2 regions of the Vibrio sp. QJM3NY_27 genome follow, and region 2 is predicted to be linked to the other one. Evidence: predicted binding sites of a transcription regulator. Region 2 holds the regulator's gene; the other holds the start of a gene.

Region 1 (7,719 bases), 190 kb from region 2:
CGATCTTCTGCGACCGGCCCACCATTCAATACAGGCTTATCAAGACTTGCTTGGTTGGGTTTTGGCTGATCAGAATCAACCTCAACTTGCTTAAGCATGCTACCGACAGTGACATCAATAGGGGCGTTGATCATCAAACCCATCGCGCCTTCGTCATTGTGCTCACAAAGGTAAATCACCGAATTTTGAAAGTATGGATCTTTCATTCCGGGCATAGCAACCAGAAAGTGGTTCGTTAAATTCATAGAGCCTCCTGCCAGTGTGTTCCCAGTAAAGGAAAAAGAGCGGCGTAAAGCCGCTCATTGTTCTTTGCCTAGATATTTCTGTGTTTTCGAATAGCTAAGACTTTCTTTAGTTTAGGCTATTTAGCGTTAACGCGACGCTCAATTGCATCCATTAATTTACCTGTAACTGAAATATCAAAAGCGGCTTCAATTTCACGGATACAAGTAGGGCTAGTGACGTTAATTTCAGTCAGCTTGTCGCCGATAACATCAAGCCCAACAAAGATTAAGCCTTTCTCTTTCAGTGCAGGAGCAACTGCTCTTGCGATAGCCCAGTCTGTTTCACTTAGCGGACGAGCTTCACCTGTACCGCCAGCAGCAAGGTTACCTCTAGTTTCCCCTTTTGCAGGAATACGAGCTAGACAGTAAGGCATTGGCTCACCATCAACCACAAGAATACGCTTATCACCATTGCTGATGTCTGGAACAAAAGTTTGCGCCATTGCGTAGTTCTGACCGTGGTTAGTCAGTGTTTCAATGATCACTGATACGTTTGGATCTCCCTCTTTCACTCGGAAGATAGACGCGCCGCCCATACCATCAAGTGGTTTTAGAATCACGTCACCGTGTTCTTCTCGGAACGCTTTAATTTTTTCAGCTTTACGAGTCACGATGGTGGTTGGTGTCAGTTCAGGGAACCAAGCCGTGAATAGCTTCTCGTTACAGTCACGTAAGCTTTGTGGCTTGTTTACGATCAGTGCGCCGTTCTCTTCAGCACGCTCAAGAATGTAAGTTGCGTAGATGTATTCTGTATCAAACGGAGGATCTTTACGCATCAGTACCGCATCTAAATCAGAGAGAGCGATAGTCTGTTCTGATTTGAATTCGTACCAGCCGTTTGGATCTTCTTTTAGTTCAACAACCTTAGTGTCAGCAATGGCTACGCCTTGATCTAAATGTAGATCATCCATTTCCATGTAATGGATTTCGTAACCGCGACGCTGAGCTTCAAGCATCATGGCAAAGCTAGAGTCTTTTTTGATGTTAATGGATGAAATTGGATCCATTACGATGCCAAGTTTGATCATTTTTTTCTCCTAGCCTAGATCGCCAAAACGGACTTGTAAGGCAGTAATTGCGGTTAGAGCTGCTGTCTCGGTACGAAGTACACGTGGGCCGAGTAGCGTCTCTTCAAATTTATATTGTTCTGTCATGCCTATTTCTTCAGCGGACAGTCCACCTTCAGGGCCAATCAATAGGCGCACCTTACTGATCGGCTCTGGAAGGGTATTGATTGAGTATTTAGCACGAGGATGCAGGTTTAGTTTTAACGCTTCGCTCGGTTCGCTGCACCACTCTTCAAGCTGCATGATTGGGCGAATAACTGGAACCGTATTACGGCCAGATTGTTCACATGCCGCGATAGCAATCTTTTGCCACTGCGCGAGCTTTTTCTCGAAGCGTTTAGTATCAAGCTTAACGCCACAGCGCTCTGAAATAAGAGGGGTAATGGTGTTCACACCAAGCTCAACCGATTTCTGAATCGTGAATTCCATTTTGTCGCCACGTGAAATCACTTGGCCTAAATGTAAGTCTAACGGAGATTCGCTGCTACGCTCGATACGTTCAGTAACATTAACTGTGACGTTCTTTTTTGATACTTCAGCAATTGTCGCTGGGAATTCAGCGCCACTGCCATCAAATAGAAGAACATCTTGACCTTCTTTCATACGAAGGACTCGACCAACATGACCCGCGGCATCTTCGCCTAAAGCGAGTGAACCTAACTGATGAATGCATTCTGGGTGATGGATACGAGGGATTCTCATGCTGGTAAACCTATAAATAGTGTCATTTGGGTATTTTGTCTCTGCCTAACATGGATGCTTTTAGTTGAAAAAACAAGGGTAGAACAAGAGTTTCAGGGGCAATTCTGAAACTCTTGTTTGAGATGGAGGCAATTGGAGATGTTGGTTGCCTGAGTCGTGTTATTTACAAGCAGGGAAAACAAATGGGTTGTGATTCCCCTGGATGGCATAGATTCGCTCATCACGGGTACATTCCCACTTATCGACAGGGAATTGCTTGTTCCACGCCATCATCAGGTTAGTCTGCTGCTTAGATAGCTTGAAACCATACTCTTGGCTCATATAAAGATAAGTACGCGCGATAGAACCTTTTGCTCTGTCGGGTGGCATCACTTTACGTTGTTTGAAGTTGACCTGCATTTCACACTGACCATAGCTCACGCCATCCATTCCATTCCACTGACTGAAATTGTAATTGGAGCGATCACCGTTAACCTCACCAATTGCCGGAGTTAGATTATGAAGGTCGGCTTCCATCGATTTAAATATTTTGTCATTGCGAGTGCAGTTCTTACGTCCGCCATCTTGCCAGCACTGACGCTGGTGGCCAAATTGCCAAGCTGGAACTACGTGTTCCCACTCAATGCGGGAAGCGCGCTTTTGCTGTTTTCTCACTTGATAACCACAGCCGTCGAGGTCGGGGATACCTTTCTTTTTGTCTTTCCAAGTAATGTCACAACCACAATAAAATGAAGTCGGATGATCGAGATAAATCTTCACTGCTTCTTTTTTAGCTTTAGAGAATGAGCTTGGTGGAGCGGCGAAAACGCTTTGAGTTACCAGTAGGCCAAATACTATTGATAAGTAGAAAGGCACCGATAGGCCAAATGCTTTTTGAGTGGTTTTTTGCATGGAAAAAGACTGATGAAAGTATGATAAACAACAGTCTAGCACTCAAATGTTAGTTCTCTCTATTACATTTATTCGCGTTACCTTGTGAGATTAAGATTTAGCTCAATTGAAGGCCGGTAAAAGCTAAGGTTTGCTGACATTGTTGGCAACGATACGTTGATTGGTTACGGATGACTTTGTTGTGTCTTCTAATCGACAGGGGATAAGTAGTGCAATCACAGCGGTACTCAAAGGTTTTTCCCTGAACTGAGGTGATCTCCAAGCTGTGGGTGGTTCTGGCCGGTACATTGAATACCTTTTCCATCACGTATTTCCACTCATTCCCGTGGGGCCTAACTCGTCCGAAGACCTGATGTGTGATCAGATGTGCGAGTTCATGAGGCACGACTTCGCTAATAAAGGCGTCTTCATTTTCGCTGAATAGTACTTGGTTGAGTTTTATCTCGTTTAACTGGAGGTAGGCTTTTCCCGCTGCCTTTCCTCTTAACTTGTAAGTGACGGTTGGGCATGGAAATTCACGAGAAAAGTGTTGATTAGCAATAGCTAGGCATTCGCCCAGTTTCTTATTTACTCGATGTTGTTGCGGGGTGTAAGACAAGCGTTGTTAACTCCAAAAAAAAGCCTCAGCGTTTAAGCTAAGGCCTCATCATAACATTGCTCATCGATCGTGAAACGATTTAAGCGTGATGTTTCTTTTTGATGACTTCGTGGTAAGCATGCCATGTTCCGTAACCAAGTAATGGCATCGTTACAATCATACCGACACCGTAGGTCGCGAAGCCGACTAAGATACCTGTACCAATGATACCAGCCCAAACGACCATCGCAGGGATGTTTGATTTAACAGCGTTGAAGCTAGTAAAAATGGCACTCATTACATCTACACGTCTTTCCATCATTAATGGAATCGAAAATGCTGAGATGCTAAATATCAGGCTAGCGATAACCAACCCAATCACTGAACCCGTAATCAGGAATGGTGCAAACTCGCTTAATGGTGCTCCTTGTACGGAAGGGTAGAGCGCATGCAATAACGCAGCAATCCGCATCCAAAAGATCATTGCCACCATTAACACAATCGCAAAGGCCCATTGGTGGGTGGAGTTGCGAGTAATTGCTTTCATTGAGTGGAACAAACTTGGGGAATGTCCTTTCTCTCTTTCCCAGCTTGCGTCATATAGGCCTAGAGCAAGAAAGGGTCCTATCAACATATAGACTATCAAGCTTGGCATGACGACTAGGTGTGTTCCTTGCCATTGGACTAGTTGCACGATGGCGATGGCCGCAGCCATGAAACACAATCCGTAAAATGCGCTGATTATTGGCATTTTCACTAAGTCATGCAGTGCAAGCGATAACCAGTGGAATGGGGCGGATATGCTTACTTGGTTACAAGGAATGGTGCGAGCGTAATCCTGATCGCTGACCTTGTGTTTCTTATCGTTTAGTTCGGATGGGTGCACGGTACGAGGCATAGATCCCCCTAGTTAAATAACGTCCTAGTTATAATTCCACAAGGCTCTGAAGTATCTCTTACGAGAGCGTTATGGTGTTGAGCTAAACTGCTCTTTGTCATCCCAGTTATTGTTCTTGCGTACATTTAACGAGCGTTATCAGACTGAATTAATTTGAGTTAAATGTGAGCTTGATCGCCTAGGAGTTACCTTAACTATTGTCAGTAGTGCTAGAAAACACAAATTATCAGCGGATTTTTATACTAAGTGGTTAACGGTAAAGAAGACTTGGACAGGGTGTTCTAGCGGGGGAAGGTTTGGTAAGTACATAAAAATAAAGCCCTTACTAAGAAGTAAGGGCTTTAAAGAAACAAATCGCAGTGGCTAAATTATTTTAGGCCAGCGAAGTCCGCAAGGATTGCTGCTTTGTCCGTCGCTTCCCAAGGGAACTCTTCGCGACCGAAGTGACCGTATGCAGCCGTCTTTTTGTAGATAGGCTGAAGAAGGTTCAGCATCTCTTGAAGACCGTATGGACGTAGGTCGAAGTTTTGACGAACTGCTTCAATGATGATTTCGTGAGCTACTTTCTCAGTACCAAACGTTTCAACCATGATAGATGTTGGATCCGCAACACCGATAGCGTAAGACAGTTGAATCTCACAACGGTCAGCCATGCCAGCAGCAACGATGTTTTTCGCAACGTAACGCGCTGCGTAAGCTGCAGAACGGTCAACTTTTGATGGATCTTTACCAGAGAATGCACCGCCACCGTGACGAGCTGCGCCGCCGTAGGTATCAACGATGATCTTACGACCTGTTAGACCACAGTCACCCATTGGGCCACCGATTACGAAACGGCCGGTTGGGTTGATGAAAAAGTTAGTGTCTTTATTGATCCACTCAGCAGGAAGTACTGGCTTGATGATCTCTTCCATTACCGCTTCACGTAGGTCAGGTGTTGTTACTGAATCACAGTGTTGAGTTGAAAGAACAACTGCGTCGATACCAACAATCTTACCTTGGTCGTATTGGAACGTAACTTGAGATTTCGCATCTGGACGAAGGAAGTCAAGCTTGCCGCTCTTACGTACTTCAGCTTGCTTCTTAACAAGAAGGTGAGAGTAAGTAATTGGAGCTGGCATTAGGATTGGTGTTTCGTTAGTCGCGTAACCAAACATGATACCTTGGTCGCCTGCGCCTTGATCTTTAGGATCGGCTTTATCAACACCTTGGTTGATGTCTGGAGACTGCTTACCAATTGTGTTTAGTACAGCACAAGAGTCTGCGTCAAAGCCCATATCAGAATGAACGTAACCAATTTCACGAACTGTTTCACGAGTGATTTCTTCGATATCAACCCATGCAGACGTTGTTACTTCACCGCCAACCATAACCATGCCGGTTTTAACGTAAGTCTCACAAGCAACACGTGCTTTTGGATCTTGTTCCAAGATGGCATCAAGAACAGCATCAGAGATTTGGTCTGCAATTTTATCTGGATGGCCTTCTGAAACAGATTCAGAAGTGAATAGGTGCTTAGCCATGAGAGCTCCACTTTTAGTTTAGTTTTTAGTTGCAAATAGTTAAATGCAAATAATTTTAGGCGTCGCAAGCTAGGAAGCGCCGCCATTAAATACAGTATATTTTGTAGGTGTTTCTACATCTAGACGGCTATTCTAAATTCCAGCGGTCGAATTACAAGCTCTTTTTTATGATATGTCATAACTAATCGTTTGCGTATCGGTCGAGATAACACATTGCTAAGTGATGTAAATGTTCGAAAATTGCGAAAAGTGACCGTTAAAATGCCAGTAAAACGTTTGCAGTCGCTAAAGTCGTTTGAGAGAATACCCGCGCTAATAAAAATGAAAACTTTAGCATCAATCTATTTTTTAAATCGCTTATGTACTCAGGAGCAGACATGCCTTCTCGTAAAGATCTAGCCAATGCAATTCGCGCACTTAGCATGGATGGCGTTCAACAAGCAAATTCAGGCCACCCTGGCGCACCTATGGGTATGGCTGACATCGCTGAAGTTCTTTGGCGTGGTCACTTGAACCACAACCCAGCAAACCCAGAGTGGGCTGACCGCGACCGTTTTATTCTGTCTAACGGGCATGGTTCAATGTTGATTTACTCTCTGCTTCATCTTGCAGGTTACGAGCTTTCAATTGAAGACCTTAAGAACTTCCGTCAACTGCACTCTAAGACTCCTGGTCACCCAGAGTACGGTTACGCTCCTGGTATCGAAACAACGACTGGTCCTCTAGGTCAAGGCATCACTAACGCTGTTGGTATGGCGATGGCTGAGAAAGCATTGGCTGCACAGTTCAACAAAGAAGGCCACGACATCGTCGATCACTTCACTTATGCATTCATGGGTGATGGTTGTCTGATGGAAGGTATCTCTCACGAAGCATGTTCTCTAGCAGGTACGCTAGGTCTTGGTAAGCTGGTTGCTTTCTGGGATGACAACGGCATCTCTATCGATGGCGAAGTTGAAGGTTGGTTCTCTGACGATACACCTAAGCGTTTTGAAGCTTACGGCTGGCACGTAATCTCGGCCGTTGATGGTCACGACTCTGATGCTATCAACGCGGCTATCGAAGCAGCTAAAGCGGATCCTCGTCCAACGCTTATCTGTACTAAAACTATTATCGGTTTTGGTTCTCCAAACAAAGCGGGTACGCACGACTGTCACGGTGCTCCACTAGGCGCTGATGAAATCACAGCAACTAAAGCAGCACTTGGTTGGGAACACGGTCCTTTCGAAATCCCGGTTGATATCGCAGCTGAGTGGAATGCGAAAGAAGCGGGCGCAGCGAAAGAAGCTGCTTGGAATGCTAAGTTTGACGCATACGCAGCCGCTCACCCAGAGCTAGCAGCAGAATTTAAACGTCGTACTAACGGCGAACTACCAGCTGAGTGGGAAGAAAAAGCAAACGCAATCATTGCTGATCTTCAAGCTAACCCAGCAAACATCGCATCACGTAAAGCATCTCAAAATGCTCTAGAAGCGTTCGGTGCTATGCTACCTGAATTCATGGGCGGCTCTGCTGACCTTGCGCCTTCTAATCTGACTATGTGGTCTGGCTCTAAGTCGCTTGAAGCAAATGACTTCTCTGGTAACTACATCCACTACGGTGTACGTGAATTCGGTATGACGGCTATCATGAACGGTATCGCTCTGCACGGTGGTTTCGTACCATACGGCGCAACGTTCCTAATGTTCATGGAATACGCGCGTAACGCAATGCGTATGGCTGCTCTGATGAAAATTCAGAACATCCAAGTTTACACGCACGATTCTATCGGCCTAGG
Region 2 (7,719 bases):
GGATAACTAATGGATTATCTTTGTACCATTTACTCTCAATCGCAAAGATATTATCGCAAGGCAACAAGTTCGCCAGAGCGTGCTCTTTAGACAGTGCTTCAACGCCTACGGTTGCTTTACCATTCTTCTCCAAACGCGCTACGTAACGCAGAACTTTCTGTTGAGAGTGCGCTTTCTCTAAACGCTCAGCTAACTCTTCGCTTAGAACAGAAGCTTTATCGAAGAAGTCATCCACTGATAGATCTTGCAGCTCTGCAGGTACGAGCGATTCCACTTTTACGTTTTCAGGTTCGATATCCAAACCGGATTCACGCGCCAGAATCACCAGCTTACGCATGACGTCTGAACCATCAAGGTCAGCACGCGGGTCCGGTTCAGTCAGGCCTTGTTGCCACGCTAAGTCGACTAACTCGCTGAACGGCACCGTGCCATCAAACTGTTGGAACAACCAAGATAGAGTGCCAGAGAAGATGCCTGATAACGCAATGATATCGTCACCGCTCTCACGCAGGTCTCGCACAGTGTGGTTGATAGGTAAACCAGCACCCACTGTCGCGTTGTACAGCCAGTGGCGGCTGATCTTAGCGAAAGCATCTTGTACCTGATGGTAATACTCGCTCGATGCAGATCCTGCCACCTTGTTAGCCGAGATCAGGTGGATACCTTGTTGTGCAATTTGTAGGTATTTTGCAGCAAGCACAGGGCTTGCAGTTACATCGAGTATTACCGCTTCATCGTAACCCTGAATAGAACCTAAACGCTCTAGCCAGTCGTTACCATTGTTGGCAATCGCTTCATCATCAAAACGTTTACCAACTGAAGTCGCATCAATGCCTTGATCGTCGAACCAATAGGTTTGGCTATCAACCACCGCAACCAATTCAAAGTTCATCCCACGACGCTTTTCAAGTTCCGCTTTTTGCTCTGAAAACAGGCTTAACCAACTTGAGCCAATATTGCCCTTACCACACAAGGCAATCGCAACACGCTTCTGAGCTTGGAACAGTTGAGAATGAATGCCTTTCACTAGGCTTGATGTTTCACTCTTACGAATCACGGCCACCAAGCTTAAGCCTGAGTTCGCTTCTGAGATGAACTCTACTGGCGAGCTCTTGAGCTGTTGGTAGAAACCGTAGCAATGGTTCGGGTTCTTAGTCACACCCGCCCCCACTGCAGCAATCAGAGAAAAACCTTCTTTCAGTTTAATCTCAGCTTCAATCGCGTGGTCTTGTAGATATTCTAATGCACCACCAGCGATCTCTTCCGTGTAAGCAAGGCGCAAGCAGTGTTGATCGGGTTCTAATTCATAAGCAAGCGGCTCTAATTGAGCACGCTTAAGCCCTTCAAGGACTTCACTCTCCAGACGGTCGAAATCATGGCCGTGACCAAAGGTCAGTTGCACGATAAGAACTTCATCCAAAGAGGTAATAATTTTTGCACCGCGCCCCGATGCCAGTACTCGCTCTATCTGTGTAGAGCCCGCCTCCGGCTGGTAGCTGCAGCGCAAGCTGAGATCCATGGCACTTTGAGCGACAGGCTGTAGCGTTCGACTGTGTAGCACTGGAGCCGCAAGACGAGCTAATTCACTGGCTTCATCAAGGCGAAGCAGAGGTAATAAACACGCATCCGAAACCAAACGAGGATCTGCGCTGTATACGCCCGCCACATCACTCCAGATTGTCACGCGTTCAACTTCAGCTAGAGCACCAATAACAGTTGCAGAGTAATCCGAACCGTTACGCCCAAGCAGCACCGTTTCGCCTTCGCAGTTCTGAGCCATAAAGCCAGTAATTACCACGCGACAATGTGCATGCTGCGCCAAGGCTTCTTTAATCAGAGGATAAGAGCGTGCGCGGTCAACTTCAGGTTGAGCACCCGCTTCTGCACGTAAAAAGGCACGTGCATCTTGAGCAACTGCTTGTAAGTCATGCTGGCACAACAACGTCGCCAACAAACGTGAAGACCAAACCTCACCATGACCCAGTACTTGTGCTTTTTGTGCTTCACTCAAGGGAGCCGTTAGCTCACCCAAAGCGGTAAATTCTTGTTGGATGGTTGCCGTTAGTTGCGAGGCGGCTTCACCTTCAAGCAGAGCCTCAATCAGTTCAAGTTGAAACTGACGAAGGGTTTGCAGGCATTCATGAGCAATACGACCATCTTTGTCGAGCGCTTCGACAAACTCAATTAAGCGGTTGGTTGTTTTACCTGCGGCCGATACCACCACCAAATCCGTCGCTGATGAATATTCTCTAAGAATGTTGACCACGCGTTGGTAACATTCAGGGTTCGCTAAACTGCTGCCACCAAATTTATGTAGCTGGCGAAAGGTTGCCATTATTAAGCCTCCCCTTCAGCGATAAAGCGTTGTGTTTTTTCAAACGCTTGCTTGAGATCGTCGATTAGGTCTTCCGCATCTTCAAGGCCAACAGAAAGGCGCAGTAATTGTTGAGAAACACCCGCTTCTGCCAATGCTTCTTCGCCCATCGCACGGTGAGTCATCGACGCAGGGTGACAAATCAGGCTTTCAACACCACCCAGTGATTCAGCCAAAGAAAATAGCTCTAACTTATCGACAAAATATTTAAGCGCTTCAAAAGAGCCCGCAAACTCAAAGCTCAGCATGGAACCAAAGCCCAACTGCTGTTTCTTCGCGATCTCGTGACCTGGGTGTTCAGGAAGGCTTGGGTGGTAAATAGTGCCCACCAGATCTTGTTGTTGCAGCGCTGTCAGAATTTCACGTGAACTCTCTTCGTGAACACGCATACGTGCACCTAGCGTACGAATACCACGTAGAGTCATGTAACTATCAAATGGTGTGCCGGTCGCACCAATACAGTTGCCCCACCATGCAAGCTCTTCAGCGTGCTCTTCAGTTTTCGTCACGACAACGCCACCAATAACATCTGAGTGTCCGTTGATGTATTTGGTGGTTGAGTGGATAACAAAATCAGCACCCAGCTCTAAAGGCTTTTGGAACACCGGCGTCAAAAACGTGTTATCGACAGCAACCAGAGCACCAACCTCTTTCGCTTTACGGCAAGTCTCTGCAATATCAACCACACGAACCAACGGGTTCGATGGCGTTTCTATTAAGATCAACTTTGGCTTGAGCGCGATCGCCGCATCCAACGCTGCTTGATCCGATTGATCAACGAACAAAACTTTGAAGTCACCTTTTAACGAGCGGGTATTAAACAGGCGGTAAGTACCGCCGTAGCAGTCGTGCGGAGCGATAATAAGATCATCGCCACCTAAGAAAGCCGAAACCCATAAGTTAAGCGCCGAAGTACCGCAGTTAGTCACCACTGCACCTTTGCCAGACTCAAGCTCAAACAATGCCGTTTCTAATAAACCACGATTTGGGTTACCAGAACGGGTGTAATCGTACTTTGGCACTTCACCAAAAGCGGGAAACCCATAGTTAGTCGAAAGATAAATAGGTGGGACAACGGCATGGTGTTGCGTGTCTGACTCGATACCAGTACGTACTGCGATTGTTGCTGGCTTCCGGCTGCTCATAGGTGCTTCCTTACAAGTTTTGCGTCTGAGAATCACAGCGGCTTGTCGGCATTCTGCGGCTGTGTTAGATATATGTTATTCACTTTACTTTCATAAACGTGAGACGTCAACACTTCTGGACGTCTATATGTCTTTGCTTATGGCAGTAAATCCCGCTAAAATCACCACTATTAATTTATTCTAACAACTAAAGTGATGAAGGTACGCAATGGCCGACTGGAATGGTGAATACATAAGCCCATATGCTGAGCATGGAAAGAAAAGCGAACAAGTAAAAAAAATTACAGTTTCTATCCCTCTAAAAGTGTTAAAGGTTCTTACTGACGAGCGCACTCGCCGCCAGATTAATAACCTACGCCATGCAACAAACAGTGAGCTACTGTGCGAAGCCTTTCTACATGCGTACACAGGCCAACCACTGCCAACGGATGAAGATCTCCGTAAAGACCGTCCAGACGACATCCCGACTGAAGTGAAAAAGCTGATGACAGAGATGGGTATCGAATTCGAAGCGTTTGACGAAGAATAAAAACAACTCAGTCACTGCCTTCAATATTGATTCGCTATAGCTGAACCTTATTTGTCACATCACCCACTACGTTATCGGTAGCTGCTCTGTGAATGATAGACATAAAAAAAACCGACTCCTATGAGTCGGTTTTTTATTATTCTTTTTCGCTCAATAGAGCAACAGCTATTAAGCTATTAAGCTATTAAGCTATTAAGCTATTAAATTATTAAAGCATTAAGCCATATAGTTAGCAGGCATCTCAATACGAGCTACGCCAGATTCAACGGCCGCTACTGCAACCGCTTTTGCTACGCGAGGAAGTAGACGTGGGTCCATTGGCTTAGGAATGATGTAGCCTTTACCAAACTCCAGTGCAGTCTCACCTGCAGCGGCGAGTACTTCAGCCGGAACTTCTTCTTTCGCTAGTTCACGAATCGCTTTAACCGCAGCCAGCTTCATCTCATCATTGATTTCGCTCGCACGCACATCAAGCGCACCACGGAAAATGAATGGGAAACAAAGTACGTTGTTTACTTGGTTCGGGTAATCGCTACGGCCTGTACCCATGATAAGGTCAGAACGAACTTCATGAGCAAGCTCTGGCTTGATCTCTGGATCTGGGTTTGAACATGCAAACACAACAGGCTTATCAGCCATCAGCGTGAGTGCTTTAGCTGGTAGCAGGTTAGGACCTGATACGCCCAAGAACAAGTCAGCGCCTTCGATAACATCTTCAAGCGTGCGCTTGTCCGTGTTATTTGCGAATAGCGCTTTGTATTCATTCAGGTCTTCACGACGAGTGTGGATTACACCTTTACGGTCAAGCATGTAAATCTTCTCACGCTGAGCGCCACACTTGATCAGCAGTTCCATACAAGCAACCGCCGCTGCGCCAGCACCTAAACAAACGATCTTACACTCTTCAAGCTTCTTACCTTGAAGCTCAATCGCGTTCAGCATACCTGCAGCCGTTACAATCGCTGTACCGTGTTGGTCATCGTGAAAAACAGGGACATCACAACGCTCAATCAGGCGACGCTCAATCTCAAAACAGTCAGGTGCTTTGATGTCTTCTAGATTAATACCACCGAATGTATCTGCGATATTCGCAACCGTATCAACGAACTCATCGATTGTGCGGTGTTTTACTTCAATATCGATAGAATCTAAACCAGCAAAACGCTTAAACAATAGCGCTTTACCTTCCATAACAGGTTTAGAAGCAATAGGGCCAAGGTTACCTAGGCCAAGAATCGCTGTACCGTTAGAGATAACTGCAACCATGTTGCCTTTACCTGTGTACTTATAAACGTTATCAACGTTCTGTGCGATCTCGCGAACAGGCTCAGCCACGCCTGGGCTGTATGCAAGTGCTAGGTCTTCTGCAGAATTTGCAGGCTTCGTCAGTGCTACGGCTATTTTGCCTGGAATTGGGAACTCATGGTAATCAAGAGCTTGCTGACGGAATTGTTCTTGAGGCGATAACGCTTGAGAGGATTGATCTTGGCGGCTGTCTTCAGACATAGGTGTAGGTTCCTAGGATATTATTATTTGGGGGATCTTGTTCATGTTAATAGATGTACTTCAAAGTTCCTAGGTGGTTAAAGCCTCTGTCTCATTAAAAAACGAGATTTCACTACTAATAAGACCAGTGAGCAGTTGAAATTACTGTCGCTTGTTGAACTTTCGAGCGGATTTCGAGAATGGAGTATTGGGTGTAAGTTATGAAACAAAACTCAAGCGGTTTGCCTGTCGTTTTCGAGAAGTTGATGGTTGAATATGATTCAGCATTTTCTTAAATTTCAGGCAACAAAAAAGGACACCGAAGTGTCCTTTTTATGTCTAAATAGCGAGAATTACTTCTTGCTAGAAAGAGCACCGAAACGCTTGTTGAAGCGATCAACACGGCCGCCAGTATCTACGATACGTTGCTTACCAGTGTAGAATGGGTGACATTTGTCACATACGTCTAGGTGGATAGATTCTTTTGCAAGCGTTGAGTTGAACTCAAATGTGTTGCCGCAAGAACAAGTTGCAGAAACTGCTTTGTATTCTGGGTGGATACCAGTTTTCATGGGATAACCTCAAGTAGGCCGTGTCGCTATACGATTCTAAGCCGTACACCACACGTAGTTAAAAAATAAAATAAAGACACCGCTGCATCACTAAACTGCGATAAAGCCATACCTTTAAGGCGCAGTATAGTAATGAATCTATAAGGCAGGATCAACTGATTTGATACATTTTTCACCAATAGCCTCTTTTATTTCCTTTGTCGGCCTGAGATTTCGGGCTCTCGTTATCTTCCTGCGTTAACTCGATACTCTCATCCAAACTGCTCCTCGAATTTAACGCCCTTATCCATTAGACTGTTCGCTCTCGTCAACTCAGATAAAGCTGTCCCTTTATGCGTCCAATGATTGCCCGCGTGGCACTGCCTGTTCCACTAGACAAGCAGTTCGATTACAAGATTCCTAACCACCTATTCCCGATTATTGGTGGACGAGTCTCTGTGCCTTTTGGACGACAAACCTTAACAGGTATTGTTACAGCTCTGGTTAACGAATCTGAATTCGATCTAGACAAGCTCAAGCCCATTAAAGCCTTATTAGACAACCAACCTGTTTGGCCAGAATCGGTCTACTCACTCTTGGTATGGTGCAGCCAGTTCTATCAGTATCCACTGGGTGAAACCTTGGCTAATGCTCTACCAAGCGCTTTACGAAAAGGCAAAGCTGCCGACTTCGCAACGCTGGTTGAGTGGCAATTGACCCCATCAGGCAGAGATCAACTGATGCAAGGCTTTGGTCGTGCGGTTAAGCAAGCCAAAGTGATGCACATGCTTGAGCACGGCCCTGTTCCTCATCAAGAATTCATTGACGAGGAAGTAGGCAGCGCAGTGCTTAAAACGTTGGAAGAGAAAGGTTGGATTGAGTCGGTAGAGAAAAAGCCAAAGCGCCAGCCATGGCCAGTTGAACTTGAAAACGAACAAGACAAGCCGAAGCTCAATGCTGAACAAGCGATCGCGATTGCGACAGTAAATAGCCAAACCGATTTTAGTTGCTTCTTGCTAGAGGGGGTTACCGGCTCAGGTAAAACCGAAGTCTACCTCAATATGATCAAGCCGATTCTCAAGCAAGGTAAACAAGCATTAGTCTTGGTACCGGAAATAGGCCTCACTCCACAAACGATTAATCGCTTTAAGCGTCGTTTTAATGTGCCTGTTGAGGTGATTCACTCTGGATTAAACGATTCTGAACGATTGAATGCTTGGTTATCAGCACGTGACAAAATAGCGGGCATTGTGATTGGTACGCGCTCGGCTCTGTTCACGCCGTTCGCTGATCTGGGAATTATCATTGTCGATGAAGAGCACGACGCCTCTTATAAGCAGCAAGATAGCCTACGCTACCACGCTCGTGATGTCGCGATCATGCGTGCTCATAAAGCGCAGATTCCGGTTGTGTTAGGCTCGGCGACTCCGGCCTTTGAAACGCTGCACAACGCTCAGATCGGTAAATACAGTTACCTCACCCTGACCTCACGTGCGGGTGTCGCGCTGCCGACCACCAATAAAGTGTTGGATGTGAAGGGTGAATATCTAGAAAGTGGCTTGTCTGCGTCGTTGATTGCTGAAATGCAAAGACACCTCAAAGCGGGCAACCAAGTGATGTTGTTTCTCAACCGCC

What was found. The regulator MetJ, encoded in region 2, represses methionine synthesis genes. The targets are predictions, from matches to a motif close to TTAGACNTNTANANGTCTAA.
Region 1: a site for MetJ is predicted at 6,054-6,073, ahead of metK (methionine adenosyltransferase). Genes of this name have one in related genera too.

What each region holds. Positions count from the first base shown of each region.
Region 1 covers NZ_CM173511.1:3,053,517-3,061,235, reverse strand. Annotated here, with positions in the region: gene AC3CIA_RS13590 (YqgE/AlgH family protein) at 1-245, opposite strand, end outside; gene gshB (glutathione synthase) at 362-1,312, opposite strand; gene rsmE (16S rRNA (uracil(1498)-N(3))-methyltransferase) at 1,322-2,053, opposite strand; gene AC3CIA_RS13575 (endonuclease) at 2,213-2,944, opposite strand; gene AC3CIA_RS13570 (SprT family zinc-dependent metalloprotease) at 3,042-3,542, opposite strand; gene AC3CIA_RS13565 (DUF2189 domain-containing protein) at 3,622-4,419, opposite strand; gene metK (methionine adenosyltransferase) at 4,788-5,942, opposite strand; gene tkt (transketolase) at 6,320-7,719, shown strand, end outside.
Region 2 covers NZ_CM173511.1:3,244,047-3,251,765, forward strand. Annotated here, with positions in the region: gene AC3CIA_RS14610 (bifunctional aspartate kinase/homoserine dehydrogenase II) at 1-2,335, opposite strand, end outside; gene AC3CIA_RS14615 (O-succinylhomoserine (thiol)-lyase) at 2,338-3,519, opposite strand; gene metJ (met regulon transcriptional regulator MetJ) at 3,728-4,048, shown strand; gene AC3CIA_RS14625 (malic enzyme-like NAD(P)-binding protein) at 4,265-5,554, opposite strand; gene rpmE (50S ribosomal protein L31) at 5,887-6,105, opposite strand; gene priA (primosomal protein N') at 6,438-7,719, shown strand, end outside.